Regions from separate parts of the Arthrobacter sp. KKT183 genome, predicted to be linked through region 2. Evidence: riboswitches for the same ligand, from Rfam matches in the RefSeq annotation. Region 2 holds a riboswitch; the other holds the start of a gene.
The links. Region 2 has a riboswitch for glycine ahead of gcvP (aminomethyl-transferring glycine dehydrogenase). Riboswitches for the same ligand answer to the same signal wherever they lie in the genome.
Positions count from the first base shown of each region.

Region 1: another riboswitch for glycine. It lies ahead of gcvP (aminomethyl-transferring glycine dehydrogenase); the one in region 2 lies ahead of gcvP (aminomethyl-transferring glycine dehydrogenase).

Region 1 is NZ_CM145770.1:3,377,989-3,385,659, forward strand. It holds gene xdhB (xanthine dehydrogenase molybdopterin binding subunit) at 1-1,465, opposite strand, end outside; gene ACZ2GY_RS15990 (xanthine dehydrogenase small subunit) at 1,462-2,958, opposite strand; glycine riboswitch at 3,357-3,454, shown strand; gene gcvP (aminomethyl-transferring glycine dehydrogenase) at 3,613-6,465, shown strand; gene gcvT (glycine cleavage system aminomethyltransferase GcvT) at 6,476-7,597, shown strand.
Region 2 is NZ_CM145770.1:3,624,199-3,631,869, forward strand. It holds gene gcvP (aminomethyl-transferring glycine dehydrogenase) at 1-1,766, opposite strand, end outside; glycine riboswitch at 1,821-1,924, opposite strand; glycine riboswitch at 1,926-2,027, opposite strand; gene ACZ2GY_RS17140 (phytoene desaturase family protein) at 2,112-3,557, opposite strand; gene ACZ2GY_RS17145 (lipid II:glycine glycyltransferase FemX) at 3,560-4,657, opposite strand; gene ACZ2GY_RS17150 (hypothetical protein) at 4,654-6,123, opposite strand; gene ACZ2GY_RS17155 (inositol-3-phosphate synthase) at 6,337-7,422, shown strand; gene ACZ2GY_RS17160 (YeiH family protein) at 7,530-7,671, shown strand, end outside.

The DNA of each region.
Region 1 (7,671 bases), 250 kb from region 2:
CCTGCCGCATCTTGGTATGCAGGCCCTGGCCCATCTCCGTGCCGCCGTGGTTGATGAGCACCGACCCGTCCTTATACACGTGCACCAGCGCGCCGGCCTGGTTGAACGCGGTCAGGTTAAAGGAGATGCCGAACTTCACCGGGGTCAAGCCTAGCGCCCGCTTCACATTCGGGTGCGAGGCGTTGAACTTCGCGATCTCCTCGCGGCGCCGGGCAACGTCCGCACGGTCCGAGAGTGACTGCCAGATCGCCTGAAGGCGTTCGGCGTGCCGCACCGGCTGCCCGTACGGCGTGCTCTGCCCGGGCTCATAGAAATTACGATGACGAAGCTCACTCGGATCCAGCCCCAGCAACGGCGCGCACCGGCCAAGTAGATCCTCGATCACGAGCATCCCCTGCGGACCGCCGAAGCCTCGGAACGCCGTCTGCGACGTCTTATTGGTTTTCGCGATCCGGCCGTTCACCTCGATGTTCGGGATGTAGTAGGCATTGTCGATGTGGCACAACGCCCGCTGCAGCACAGGTTCGGAGAGGTCGAGGCTCCAACCGCCGTCGCTCGTGAGGGTGGCTTTCAGCGCCTGGAGGCGACCGTCGTCGTCGAACCCTGCCTCCCACGTGGCGTGGAAGGGGTGGCGCTTGCCGGACATGGTGATGTCCTGGGTGCGGTTCAGCCGCAGCCGGACGGGCCTGCCGGTAAGCGTGGCGCCGAGCGCCGCGATGGCCGCGAAGCCGTGCGGCTGCATCTCCTTGCCGCCGAATCCGCCGCCCATGCGGAGGCACTGCACTGTGACGTCGTGACTGGATAGGTTCAGCACGTGCGCCACGATTTCCTGCGTCTCGGAGGGGTGCTGGGTGCTGCACTGGATGAACACCTGCCCGGACTCGTCGATGTAGGCGAACGATGCGTGCGTTTCCAGGTAGAAGTGCTCCTGCCCGCTGAACTGGAACTCGCCACTGAACCGGTGCGCTGCATCCTCGAGCGCCTTGTCCGGCTCGCCGCGAGCAACCGTCGGGCGGTTCCCCTGGAAGCTCTCGGCCGCGATGGCTTCCTCAACAGTGATCAACGACGGCAACGGCTCGTAATCGACCTCCACCGCCTCCGCGCCGAGGCGCGCGGCTTCTAGCGACTCCCCCAGCACCCAGCACACGGCGTGGCCGTAGAACATCACTTCGCTGGGGAAGAGCGGTTCGTCATGCTTGATCCCGGCGTCGTTCACGCCTGGAACGTCCGTCGCCGTTAGTACCCTGACGACGCCCGGAACCTCCAGCGCGGGCTCGGTGCGCAGGCCAGCTATGCGGGCGTGAGCATGCGCCGACTGAACCGGCCAGGCATGCAGCGCGTTCGAGCTGCGGACAACCAGGTCATCCGTATACAGAGCCGTACCGGTGACGTGGGCTGCGGCGCTTTCGTGGGATACGGGGACACCGACCACGGGGTTTACTGGGCGATCCGACAGCGACTTCACTTGGCCACCTCCAGATCTTCAGCGTTCTCAGCATGGAATCTCAGCAGCGCCTGTCTCAGCATCGCCGAGCGGTACAGCGAGCTGGCCCGCATGTCATCGATCGGCGTTCCTTCACCCGCCATGACGACGGCGGCGGCGGCCACCGTGTCCGACGTCCAGGGTTGACCGACGAGCGCCTCTTCCGTCGCGAGAGCGCGGATTGGCGTCGCTGCCACACCGCCGAGTCCGATGCGCACGGAGGTTACGACGCCGCCGCTGAGTTGCAGTGCGATGGCCACGGACACACTTGAGATGTCGTCGAAGCGCCGCTTCGCGATCTTGTAAAACGCGGTGCTTTCGGCGAGCGGCAACGGGATGCGAATAGCGCGGAGCATTTCGTGCGGCTGACGAACACTCTGGCGGTAGCCGGTGTAGTACTCGGACAACGGAACTTCGCGCTCTCCGTCTGTGGAGGAGAGGACAATTCTTGCGTCGAGCGCCAGGAAAACCGGCGCGGAGTCGCCGATGGGCGAACCCGTGGAGAGGTTCCCACCGAAGGTCGCGGCGTTACGGATCAGCCGGGAGGCGAACTGCGGGAAAAGGTAACCCAACAGCGGGACGCGGCCGTCGAGTGCCCGCTCGACTTCAGAGAGTGTCAGCGCGGCGCCGATCTCGATGGAATCGGCGTCGAACGTCAGCGCCCGGAGTTCCTCCAGCCGATCAATCGCGAGGACCAGCGGCGGGCGGGAATGCCGCAGATTAACCTCAACGCCGAGGTCGGTCGCTCCCGCAACCAGCTTCACGTCCGAGTTCTCGCGCAATGTCTGGTGGACCTCATCGAGCGACTGCGGACGGATAAACTCCGATTCACCGCTGACACGGGTGTGCTGCGGCGCGGGGGCGGGCCGGTTCTGCCGTTCGAGCAGCGGATCCGAGCCCGAAGGTGTTTCGAGCGCGTAAGCAGCGTCGCGGATCGGCCGGTAGCCGGTGCAGCGGCACAGGTTCCCGCTGAGCGCATGGAGGTCAAACCCGTTGGGGCCGCATTCGTGGTCAGTTGCGTGCTCTTCACCGACGACGGCGGTTCCCGTTTCCTTGTCTTCCTGCGCGGGCGAGCGCTCCGGTCGGTAATATTCAGCAGCCATCGAGCAGACAAATCCCGGGGTGCAGTAGCCACACTGCGAGCCGCCGCGCTCCGCCATCTCGCGCTGCACGGGGTGGAGGTCCTCCGGCGTGCACGCATCAGAGACGTTCCCGAGACCCTCAGCGGTGACGATTTCCTGGCCGTCGAAGGCCACTGCCGGCGGGAGACACGCATTGACCGAGGTCCATCGGCTGCGATCGGATCCGTCCGGGCGGGCTACGAGGACGGCGCAGGCACCGCATTCCCCTTCAGCGCAGCCTTCCTTCGAGCCCGTAAGCCCTTCATCCCGCAACCAGTCGAGTAATCGAATGTGGGGGTTTGTTCCGCTGCAGTCCCGGACTTTGCCATTGACGGTTACCTTGATTCCGTCCATCATTCACGCTCCCGTACTAACCGGACCGACGCGCCAACCGAACTGCCTGAAGCGTGTCAAACTGTTCGTTACGTAGTTTCGGTGTGACCTAGCGTACACCCACCGAGCGGAACTTCGTTTCCACCATGCGATAGAAAGGAGCAAAGTTTTGAGCACAACAAGTCCTGCTGCCGAGGAAGAGCGGCGACTTCGGTTGTTGAAGTTCAGGGAGGCAGTGGATGCGGCATCGAGCGCTAGTGCCGCTGGCCATCGATACGAGACTGCCCTCTGGGAGCGTACAGAACTGGCTGACGTAGAGAAGTCACTGAACTAGACGGACCCAGTCGTACAGGAGTTGCGTGAAGACTCAACCAACCGGTAGTCTGTGAATCGCGTCACCTGTCAGTGACGCACGCTTTCGATCCGCGGCGGGAGAGTCCTGCCGGTACGTTCAGCAGGCGCCGTAGGAGCAAATCCTCCCCAGGAATCTCTCAGGCCCACGTACCGCCGCGGCGAGGCAACTCTGGAAAGCAGTCCGGGAAACCGGGCTCACCGACGGTGCAAGTGGATCCTGAGAACATCAGGAAAAACGGAAACTCTCAGGTCCAATACAGAGCGGGGAGGAACCCAAGTCATCGTGGTGTTTTGCGCCACCTGAGTTATGGAGTTCCTCATATGACAGTCCAGTCATTCGTCCCCACGTTCGCAGACCGCCACATCGGTGCGCGCCGCCAGGACCACATCGACACGATGCTCAAGGCTGTTGGCTATGACACCGTCGACGGCCTCGTTGACAGTGCGGTTCCCGACTCCATTCGTCAGGAAAGCCCGCTCGGGCTGGACAACGCGCTCAGCGAAGTCCAGGTGCTGGCCGAGCTGCGAAGGCTTGCCGGCAGGAACAAGACCGCCGTCCAGATGATCGGTCAGGGCTACTACGACACCGTCACGCCGGCAGTGATCCGCCGCAATATCCTCGAGGCGCCCGCCTGGTACACGGCCTACACGCCCTACCAGCCCGAAATCTCGCAGGGCCGGCTCGAGGCGCTGCTCAACTTCCAGACCATGGTGCAGGATCTCACTGCCCTACCGGTGGCCAACGCTTCCCTTCTCGATGAAGCCACCGCGGTGGCCGAAGCCGTGCTGCTCATGCGCCGGGCCAACAAGAACAAGGCCGTCAAGGACGGCAAAACGGTTCTCGACGCGGGCTGCCTCCCCCAGACCATTGCCATCGTCCTCGGCCGCGCAGAGGCGCTCGGATTCGAGGTTGAGGTCGCTGACCTCTCGCAGGGACTCCCGGAAGGCGACATCAACGGCGTCGTCCTCCAGCAGCCGGGCGTCTCCGGCCGTGTCTGGGACCAGACCTCCGTCATCGCAGAAGCGAAGGAGCGCGGTGCGCTGGTCACGGTCGCCGCTGACCTCCTCGCACTGACGCTCATCACCCCTCCGGGTGAGCAGGGAGCGGATGTCGCCGTCGGTTCCACCCAGCGCCTCGGTGTTCCGCTGTTCTTCGGCGGACCGCACGCCGCGTACATGGCCGTGCGCGACGGCATGGAACGCACCCTCCCAGGCCGCATCGTCGGCGTCTCGAAGGACAACGCCGGTGCTACCGCCTACCGCCTGGCCCTCCAGACCCGCGAGCAGCACATCCGCCGCGAAAAGGCCACGTCGAACATCTGCACCGCGCAGGCACTGCTGGCCATCGTGTCTTCCTTCTACGCCGTCTACCACGGCCCGGACGGACTGAAAGCCATTGCGCAGAACGTCCACAGCAACACCCGTGCGCTCGCCACCACCCTGAAGGCCGCCGGCTGGGAACTGACGAGCGACTCCTTCTTCGACACCCTCACCGTCCGCGTACCGCGCGACGCCGCCAAGGTAGTCTCCGCTGCCGAATCCCGCGGCATCAACCTGCGCCTCGTCAACGCCGACACCGTCGGCATCTCGGTCGATGAAACGACGACGCCGGAAATCCTCTCCGCCGTGTCCGCCGCCTTCGGTGCCGGTCAGGTAAGGGAAGCCGCGGGCTTCGAGCTGCCCGCCGCCGCGGTGCGCACCTCGGAATACCTTCAGCACCCGGTCTTCAACACGCACCGCTCGGAGACCCAGCTGCTGCGCTACATCCGCAGGCTTTCGGACCGCGACCTCGCGCTGGACCGAACCATGATCCCGCTGGGCTCCTGCACGATGAAGTTGAACGCCACCGCTGAAATGGAGGCCATCTCCTGGCCGGAGTTCGCTTCCATCCACCCCTTTGCCCCGGATTCCCAGACCGAAGGCTGGCGCGAGCTGATCGACGGACTCGAAGCCGACCTCGCTGAGATCACCGGGTACGATCAGGTCTCGATCCAGCCCAACGCCGGTTCACAGGGTGAGCTCGCCGGGTTGCTTGCTATTCGCGGTTACCACGCTTCCCGCGGCGAGGGCCAGCGCAACGTCTGCCTGATTCCTGCGTCCGCGCACGGCACGAACGCTGCTTCCGCCGTTCTCGCGGGTATGAAGGTCGTTGTGGTGGCCACGGCTTCGGACGGCACCATCGACCACGGGGACCTCCGGGCGAAGATCGAAGCCCACCGGGATGCACTCTCCGCGATCATGATCACCTATCCGTCCACCCACGGCGTGTACGACGCCGACGTCCGCGAAGTTTGCGATGCGGTGCACGAGGCCGGTGGACAGGTCTACGTCGACGGCGCAAACCTGAACGCGCTCGTCGGCCTCGCCCAGCCAGGCAAGTTCGGCGGCGACGTCTCCCACCTGAACCTGCACAAGACCTTCTGCATCCCGCACGGCGGCGGCGGTCCCGGTGTGGGCCCGGTGGCTGCAAAGGCGCACCTTGCGCCGTTCATGCCGGGCGACGCGAACAAGTCTGCGCATGAAGCCGGACACGGCGTTGCGATTTCCGCATCCCGCTTCGGTTCCGCGGGCGTCCTGCCGATCTCCTGGGCGTACGTGAAGCTGATGGGCGGCCAGGGCCTCACCGAAGCCACCAAGTCCGCCCTCCTGGCAGCGAACTACATTGCCGCCCGGTTGAACGAGCACTTCCCGGTCCTCTACACCGGCGAAAGCGGACTCGTTGCGCACGAGTGCATCCTGGACCTGCGCGAACTCACAGACCGCACGGGAGTCACGGCCGAGGACGTTGCCAAGCGCCTCATCGACTTCGGGTTCCACGCCCCCACGCTGTCCTTCCCCGTGGCGGGAACGCTCATGGTGGAACCGACCGAGTCAGAGGACCTCGCGGAAATCGACCGCTTCATCGAAGCAATGGTGACCATCCGCAAGGAAATGGAGCAGGTCGCCAGCGGCGATTTCACTATCGGGGAATCGCCCCTGCGCAATGCACCGCACACCGCTGCCGCCGTCGTCACCTCCGAGTGGGAGCGCCGGTACCCGCGCGAGCAGGGCGCTTTCCCCGTGCACTCACCCCGACAGGACAAGTACTTCCCGCCGGTCGGCCGCATCGACGGCGCCGCTGGAGACCGTAACCTGGTCTGCTCCTGCCCTCCCCTCACCGCTTTCGAAGACTAAGGATTCCGCGATGACTGAGAAGTACACAGCACTCTACGACCAGCACAAGCTGGCCGGCGCCTCATTCACCGACTTCGGCGGCTGGCAGATGCCCCTGAAGTACAGCTCCGAACTCGCCGAGCACCACGCAGTGCGCAAAGCGGCCGGGCTGTTTGACCTCTCCCACATGGGAGAAGTCTGGGTCACCGGCCCGGACGCCGCGGCCTTCCTTGACTACGCACTGGCCGGGAAGCTCTCAGCAGTGGCAGTCGGAAAAGCCAAGTACTCGCTGATCTGCCAGGAAGACGGCGGCATCATCGACGACCTGATTTCCTACCGCCGCGGGGAGGAGAAGTACCTGGTGGTGCCGAACGCCGGCAACGCGCCCGTGGTCGCCTCGGAATTGCTTGAAAGGGCCGCCAACTTCGATGTGACCATCGACGACGTCTCTGCCCAGACGTCACTGATCGCTGTCCAGGGACCCAAAGCCGAGGAAATCCTGCTCACGCTGGTGCCCGCCGAACAGCATTCACTCGTCACCGACCTCAAGTACTACGCGGCGGTCGAGGTTGAGATTCAGGGTGAGCAGTTGCTCCTTGCCCGCACCGGGTACACCGGCGAGGACGGCTTCGAGATCTACGTGCCGAACGAGGGTGCCCCGGGTCTGTGGGAAGCATTGCTGGAGACCGGGACCGGGCATGGCCTCATCCCCGCCGGCCTCGCGTCCCGCGACTCCCTGCGCCTTGAGGCAGGCATGCCGCTGTACGGAAACGAGCTCTCCCGCGAGGGCAACCCCTACGCCGCAGGTCTTGGCCCGGTCGTCTCGCTGGCCAAGGAATCCGACTTCATCGGCAAGACCGCGCTGGCTGACCTCAAGGCAGCCGGCGCCGGCTCCACCACCGGACGCAAGCTCGTAGGCCTCAAGGGCCTCGGACGCCGCGCAGGCCGCAGCCACTATCCCGTGCTGAAAGACGGCAACGTGGTGGGCGAAGTGACCTCCGGCCAGCCCTCCCCCACCCTGGGTTACCCGATCGCCATGGCCTACGTCGACGTCGAGCACGCTGAACCGGGCACGGCGCTGGATATCGACCTCCGCGGCAAGCCCGAGCCGTTCGAAGTGGTCGCGCTGCCGTTCTACAAGCGTTCGAAGTAGTCCTGCGGCACCTCCGCCAGAGTCGGCATTTTCACGCGTGCTGCTTCGCTTAACCCACGCTTTCGAAAATGCCG
Region 2 (7,671 bases):
GCGGCGTTGGTGCCGTGTGCTGACGATGGGATGAGGCACACTGTGCGAGCCTCATCACCGCGTGAAAGATGGTACTTGCGGATGGCCAGCAGACCGGCGAGTTCGCCCTGGGAGCCGGCGTTCGGCTGAATCGACACCCTGGCGTAGCCGGTGATTTCAGCGAGACGGCCCTCCAGGTCATCAATCAGCTGGCGCCAGCCCTCGGTCTGGTGCTCGGGGGCGAACGGATGGATGGTTGCGAACTCGGGCCAGGAGATCGGTTCCATCTCAACCGTGGCGTTGAGCTTCATGGTGCAGGATCCCAACGGAATCATGGTGCGGTCCAGTGCCAGGTCGCGGTCCGAGAGACCGCGCAGGTAGCGCAGCATCTGGGTCTCTGAGCGGTGGAGGGAGAACACGGGATGGGTCATATAGGACGACGTCCGTTGCAGGTCAGCAGGGATTGCAGTCTCCGCGTCGGCTGACAGATTTACCCCGAAGATCTCGGCGATGGTTTCAAGGTGAGCGTCCGTGGTGGTCTCGTCACAGGAGATGCCGACGTGATCGGCATCGACCAACCGCAGGTTGATGCCGCGCTCCTCGGCCTTGCGGACAATGCTCTCGGACTGGCCCTCGACCTTCACGAGAAGGGTGTCGAAGAAGGACTCGTGGACCGTCCCTGGAACGGCTGCAGCGAGCCGCGCCGCCTTTCCATGGACACGTTCCGCGATCGCCTTCAGCCCGTCGGGACCGTGGTAAACGGCGTACATGCTGGCAACGATCGCGAGGAGCGCCTGAGCGGTACAGATGTTCGACGTAGCCTTCTCGCGGCGGATGTGCTGCTCACGTGTTTGCAGTGCAAGCCGGTAGGCGGGTGCGCCGTCGGAATCCTTCGACACCCCAACAAGGCGGCCGGGGAGCATGCGCTCCAGGCCCTTTCGAACGGCCATGTACGCAGCGTGCGGTCCGCCGAAGAACAGCGGCACACCGAAACGCTGGGCGGAGCCGACGGCGATATCCGCGCCCTGCTCCCCCGGAGGGGTGATCAGGGTCAGCGCTAGCAGGTCCGCTGCGACCGTCACCAGGGCGCCGCCGTCGTGCGCTTTCGCGACCATGTCCGTGTGGTTGCGGAGCGTGCCGGATGTCCCGGGCTGCTGGAGGACGACGCCGTTGATGTCGCCGTCCGGCAATCCCTTTGAGAGGTCAGCGATCTCGATATCAAAGCCCAGCGCCTCAGCGCGGCCCTGCACGACGGCGATGGTCTGGGGGAGGCATTCCGCGTCCAGGATGGTTCGTCCCTTGTTCTTGCCGGAGCGACGCATCAGGAGGACGGCCTCGGCAACGGCCGATGCTTCATCGAGCAGGGAGGCGTTGGCGATGGGCAGCGCAGTGAGGTCCTGGACCATCGTCTGGAAGTTCAGCAGGGCTTCAAGACGGCCCTGGGAGATTTCCGGCTGGTAGGGCGTGTAGGCGGTGTACCAGGCGGGAGCCTCAAGCACATTGCGGCGGATGACAGGAGGGGTGACCGTGTCGTAGTAGCCCTGACCGATCATCTGCACGGCGGTCTTGTTCTTCGCGGCGATGCTGCGCAGTTCCGCCAGGACCTCCGACTCGCTCAGCGCAGACGGAATGTCCAGGCCCTCGTTGATACGGATGCTCGCCGGCACCGCAACATCGACGAGTTTGTCCAGGCTGGGGTAGCCCAAGACCTTGAGCATCTGCTCGGCGTCGTCCGAGCGGGGACCGATGTGGCGGTCGGAGAAAGTTGATTCCGTCTGGTGCGTCATGAGGAACTCCGTGAATCAGTGTGCGTGCAGGGCGCGCGGACAGGTGGGTGGGTTCCTCCCCGCTCTGTCTTGGACCTGAGAGATTCCGTGAACACAGGGTTCACCTTGCACCGTCGGTGAGCACAACCTATCTTCAGCTGCGCTACTTTCCAGAGTTGCCTTTCCGCTGCGGTGCTGGGCCTGAGAGATTCCTGGGGAGGGTTTGCTCCTACGGCGCCTGCCGGCTGTAGGTCAACGGCAGGACTCTCCCGCTGCGGGTCAAGGGCGTTTTATTACTGCGCTTTTCAGTTATGCGATCGTGATCAAGCTTACTCTTCGCTGAAATCGATCAGCAAAGGAGTGCGCTCACGATGACCTTCCCAACTGCGGCACCGGCAGCCCGAACACGTCCTTGAGTGCAAGTTTTGCCGCGTGATAACCGCCCATCCCGTGCACGCCCGGGCCGGGCGGGGTCGATGCTGAGCACAGATAGAGGCCCTTCCCCGGCATCCGCCAGGGGTGCGGCCCGAATGAGGGACGCGCCAGCAGCTGAGGGATGGTCACCGCGCCACCGCTGAAGTCACCGCCCACGTAATTGGCGTTGTACTGCTCAAGGTCAGCTGCAGTCATGACGTGTGAACGCACGACGACGTCGCGGAAGCCGGGCGCGAAACGTTCGATCTGCCGCACAATGGCCTCCGTCATGTCCCGCGTGGAACCGTTGGGCACGTGGCAGTAAGTCCACAGAACCTGCCGTCCGTGGGGTGCGCGGGAAGAATCGAACAGGGAAGGCTGCGAAACCAGCACGTACGGTTTTTCCGGATGGCGTCCGGCGGCCACGTCGGCTTCCGACGCCGCCACTTCAGCCCGGGTTCCGCCCGCATGAACTGTGCCGGCCGCTCGTACTTCCTCGTTTGCCCACGGCACCGGCCCCGAGAGGATGAAGTCAACCTTGCAGGCGCCGTCCCCGAAGCGGAACCGGTCCAGCATTGAGACGTAGCCCTGCGGGAGGCGATCGCCTGCCAGGCCGCCAACAGCACCGGGTGAGACATCGAGCAGGACTGCCTTTGCTCCGTCGAACTCGCCGACCGATTCAATCCGACGGGCAGTGTGGACGGCGCCGCCATGTGCCCGGATGTCATCCGCCATAGCGTTGACCAGTGCCTGGGATCCGCCAACCGGAATGGGCCATCCCACGGCATGCGCCAACGCTCCGAGGGTGAGCCCGGCACCTGCAGCCGCGAGTGTGGGCAGGGCAGCAACGGCATGTGCGGCAACTCCGGTAAACAATGCCGCCGCCTCTTCCGTCGAGAAGCGCAGGTTCCACAGGCCAGTCCCCTGCTCGAGCGTCCTTGAACCGAGCAGGGCGGCCGCGACTGGATGCCGCGGGACCCGCAGGAACTGGTTGAGCCCGGTATCGACCACCCCATCAATGTGCTGCACGAGCGGGCGCATCAGTCGCCGCCAGGCCTGTCCGTCCTTGTCCAGACCGAGCGCCGTACGCCCAAGATCGCGGTACGCGAGTCCAGCACGGCCATTGTCCAGCGGATTGGCGTACGACAGCTCGGGAACCACGAAGGGAATCCGTTCCCGGAGACCGAACTCCCGGAAGAAGGGTGACGCCAACGCCATCGGATGCACAGCCGAACAAATGTCATGCACGTGTTCCGGCTCAAGCAGCTCCATGGTGCGTGACCCGCCGCCGATAGCTCGTTCGGCCTCAAATATCTCCACGCTCAAGCCTGCACGTGCCATCACGACGCCGGCAGCCAGCCCATTGGGGCCGGCACCGACAATCGCGACGTCCGCCATGGCTAGCTCTTCCCTCCGGACCGGTGGGCGCGAAGCGTGGACACGGACGAGGCTGCTCGCATGAGCAACGCGCGACCTTTGGCCGGCGCCGTTCTGCGGAATGAGAGCAGTCCAGCCACCACCTTGTACTTACCCGGGTTCAGCGGGATGTCATAAGTTGTGGGGAGGTCCACAACGTTCTTGGAGAAGTTCCGCTTGAACGTGGTGACGTTGACCAGTTGTGGGTAGTTCTCACTCACAATCCCGGTAAGCCCGCAAGCGGTATTGCCGTCGGCTTTGAGCTGTTTGAACGCTTCCCACAGCAACAGATAAGGCGCAAACGTCTTCCGCGCATCGTGTGTGCTGCCCGCAAAGTAGTAGACCGAGTAGCCGCGGTATTCGGTAGTGATCAACCAACTCACAGCCCTGCTGTCCACGTAGGCGACCATGAGCCGAAGATGATCCCCCAGAGTTGAGAGCAGCAACTCGTAGTATTCGGGGCCGAAGCTGGAGAAGCCGTCGCGCTCCGCTGTTTCCTGCAGAATCGGGTACAGGTCCGCCCTGAATACCTCGACCCAGCGTGCCCGCTCGATGGTCCGGACCTCCACGCCTGACCGTTCCGCACGACGGATACTGTTCCGGGCATTCGGCCGGAAAGACTTGAAAATTGCATCCTCACCCGGCGTCAGGTCAACGACGATCTCGCGCTCATACCAGCCGTGCTCGATCGGTCCGGCTGCAGGAGGCAGCGGGTGCTTCACCTGCATGCGGACATAGAGGGGGTCTGTGCCCGGATCATCAGTGAACTGGTGCCGAACCGTGTGCATAAGACGGAGTTCAGCTTCCGCGGTACGGTCCGCGAACCATACGGGCCCGTTGATCGCGACCAGCGATTCTCGGAACCTGCGCCGCACCCGGAGGAAGCTCACCATCGCAGCCGGTGCGCCGTCGTCGTCGTCGTAGTAGGCCCACAATCCGTACGGTTCCCGGCCCAGACTGCGCTCGAAGTCCGCCCACTGCGGAGTCTGTTCGAGCGGAATGACGACATCGGGGCTTGCCGACGCCAACAGCTCGAATGCCTCTGGCGTTAGGCGCTCACTGCGGAAGACGGATTCTGTCACTGGGGGTCTTTCGGTGCGGTGATGGTGAGGTTTGGAGAGGACTCGCTCAACAGTACCGGAGCAGGCGCATGCCGGTCTGGAGCGCCATCGAAGGGGCCGCCTGCCGGATCGTCAATACCAATGCGCCGTGCGGGATCATATGTCGGTTCAAGTATATGTTGCGCAACCCGATACAACAGGTAACCGGTGGCCAGTAGCCGCGCCAAGATCGCGGCGACATAGTAGGGGGAGTCGATATTGTTCTCCACCACGCCTGACGACGCTTCACGGGCTACGTACATCCAGTACGCCCACCAGTGAAGTAGTTCAACAAGCTGCCAGGTACAAAGTATTCGCCAATCGACATACGAGAGCGCAACGAAGGGCAGCAACCACAGAGTGAGTGCGGGAGGGTAGTCGGGCAGGACCAGGACGAGTGCTCCGAGCAGCAGAAGAATCACTTGCGGAAGGCGTGGGCGTCGCGGTGCCCGCAGCACCAGCAGGCATATCAGGGCAACCAGCACCGCGAAAATGGTAAAAGCCAGGGTTGCTGTTGCTACCGGAGAGAGCACCGGCAGGCCGAGCCGCTGCGCAAGCAGGTCATAGCCCGCCCACAGCGAAGAGGAAATGCCGAGGCGAGCCGGATCGTATTCCCACGGCAGTGCCAGAATGCGTTCGGGCCCGAACGGCAGAACGGTGAGTACCCAGACGGCGATCAGCGAACCGCCGCTCAGCAGGGCACCCCTGAACCGGCCGGTCCGGATGGCCAACAGTATGACGGCAGCGAGGACCAGGAGCACGTGAACGCTGAACCCGGCGCCGAACCCGAGCAGGACGCCGGAGATCACATAGCGCTCCTGGGCAAACGCCCACACAGCCAGGACACTCAATAGGACGGACAGCAGCACCCAGCTTGAGGTTGCCGTCAGGATCGCGATCGGCGCCACCGCCACAAGCGCCGCATCCCAGGGTCGGCGACTCGCCAGTCGCATCACGGTAACAACAGTTCCAATCCACGCGGCAGCGATCAGTACAGCGTTCACGTCGAAATACTGCATCAGGGATTGCGTTTGGACTATGCCGTCCGCGGACGTCGGCACCAGTAGCGCGACCAGTCCCGCAAACACTCCAACGAGCAGCGGCCCATCAAAGGTGGACCCCTCCGCGAATGGGGACAAACCGCTTCCGAGACCCTGGAACTGGAAGGCCTCGGTCCAGTCTGAGTAGCAGCCCCGGTAGAACTGCGCGGGACGTGTCCATCCGTCGGTTCGGCACGGAGCCTTGATCAGCACCGCCAGGACAGCGGCGGCTGTGGTCATCAGGATCAGGACCCGCCCGACGGTGAAGACGGCCGGCCGCACCCTGCCCGGTGCAGCGTGCCTCCCAAGTGGCCCGCCGGCGACTTCCGCGGCATGCCTGAGCAAGGGGTCCCCGCGCGTAGGCACGGAGATGCTTGCGGGGCGGCGCTGACCCTGCTCTTGCTCCATGTCTCGAAAGCCTAGCCAACGGGCAGGACAATGGCGCCCTCTTCGTAGAAACCCACCTGTAATTCCGCACTCCGGAGGGCTTGAGGGAATGAGCAGGCAACAACGGGCGTTCGCAATAACAAGTAGACTGGGTAAGCTGTGGATTTCGCCGGAGGCAAAGGCAAACAAAGACCTCGGTCCGGGCGGTTATAAGTGCGCGTAAAGAGGAGAACAGTGGGAACTAACCCCATTCGGGTAGCAATCGTCGGTGTTGGCAACTGTGCAGCATCCCTGGTGCAGGGCGTGCAGTACTACAAGGATGCAGACGCTACGGCGACCATCCCCGGACTGATGCATGTGGAGTTCGGCAAGTACCACGTCAATGACGTGCAGTTTGTCACCGCGTTCGACGTCGATGGCAAGAAGGTCGGCCTGGACCTCGCCGACGCCATCGGCGCCAGCGAGAACAACACCATCAAGATCGCGGACGTGCCGCCCACCGGAGTGAAGGTCCAGCGCGGGCACACCCTCGATGGTCTGGGCAAGTATTACCGCGAGACCATCGTCGAATCCGATGCGGAGCCGATTGACGTCGTCGCTGAGCTCAAGGCATCACAGGTTGACGTAATGGTCTGCTACCTGCCAGTCGGCTCCGAAGCAGCAGCGAAGTTCTATGCGCAGTGCGCAATCGATGCGGGCGTCGCTTTTGTCAACGCACTTCCCGTTTTCATCGCAGGCACCAAGGAGTGGGCTGATAAGTTCACTGCAGCGGGTGTGCCGATTGTGGGTGACGACATCAAGAGCCAGATCGGCGCAACGATCACCCACCGCGTGATGGCCAAGCTGTTCGAAGACCGCGGAGTCACGCTGGACCGCACGTACCAGCTCAACGTCGGCGGCAACATGGACTTCAAGAACATGCTCGAGCGGGACCGCCTTGAGTCAAAAAAGATTTCCAAGACCCAGGCTGTCACCTCAAACGTAGAGGCCGAACTGCACGCCGACGACGTCCACATCGGACCGTCGGATTACGTCGCCTGGCTCGATGACCGCAAATGGGCGTTTGTGCGTCTCGAGGGCCGCAACTTCGGCGATGCACCGGTTTCCCTTGAGTACAAGCTCGAGGTGTGGGATTCCCCGAACTCTGCCGGTGTGATCATCGACGCCATCCGCGCCGCGAAGATTGCCGCAGACCGCGGCGTCGGCGGACCGATTCTCTCGGCGTCAAGCTATTTCATGAAGTCGCCGCCGGAGCAGTACAACGACGACATCGCCCGCGACAAAGTTGAAGCTTTCATTCGCGGCGAGGTCGAGCGCTAGAGCAGTTCCCCTCTGATGAAACGCCCCCGGTCCTACCGGGGGCGTTTTGTTGTGGGGAAGTGGCCTGTCCGACCGCTGGCGATCGCATCGCATGAGAGATTGTTGACATGAGCAATAGCCTTCCCGGTCTGGCGGTGTGTCTCGCCGGCGCTGCAATTTCCTGGCTGCTGAGCGGTCTACTTCCGGGAACCAGCCCGCTCTTGATCGCCATCCTCCTTGGAGCGGCCTGGGGGAACCTGTTGCCGGTGC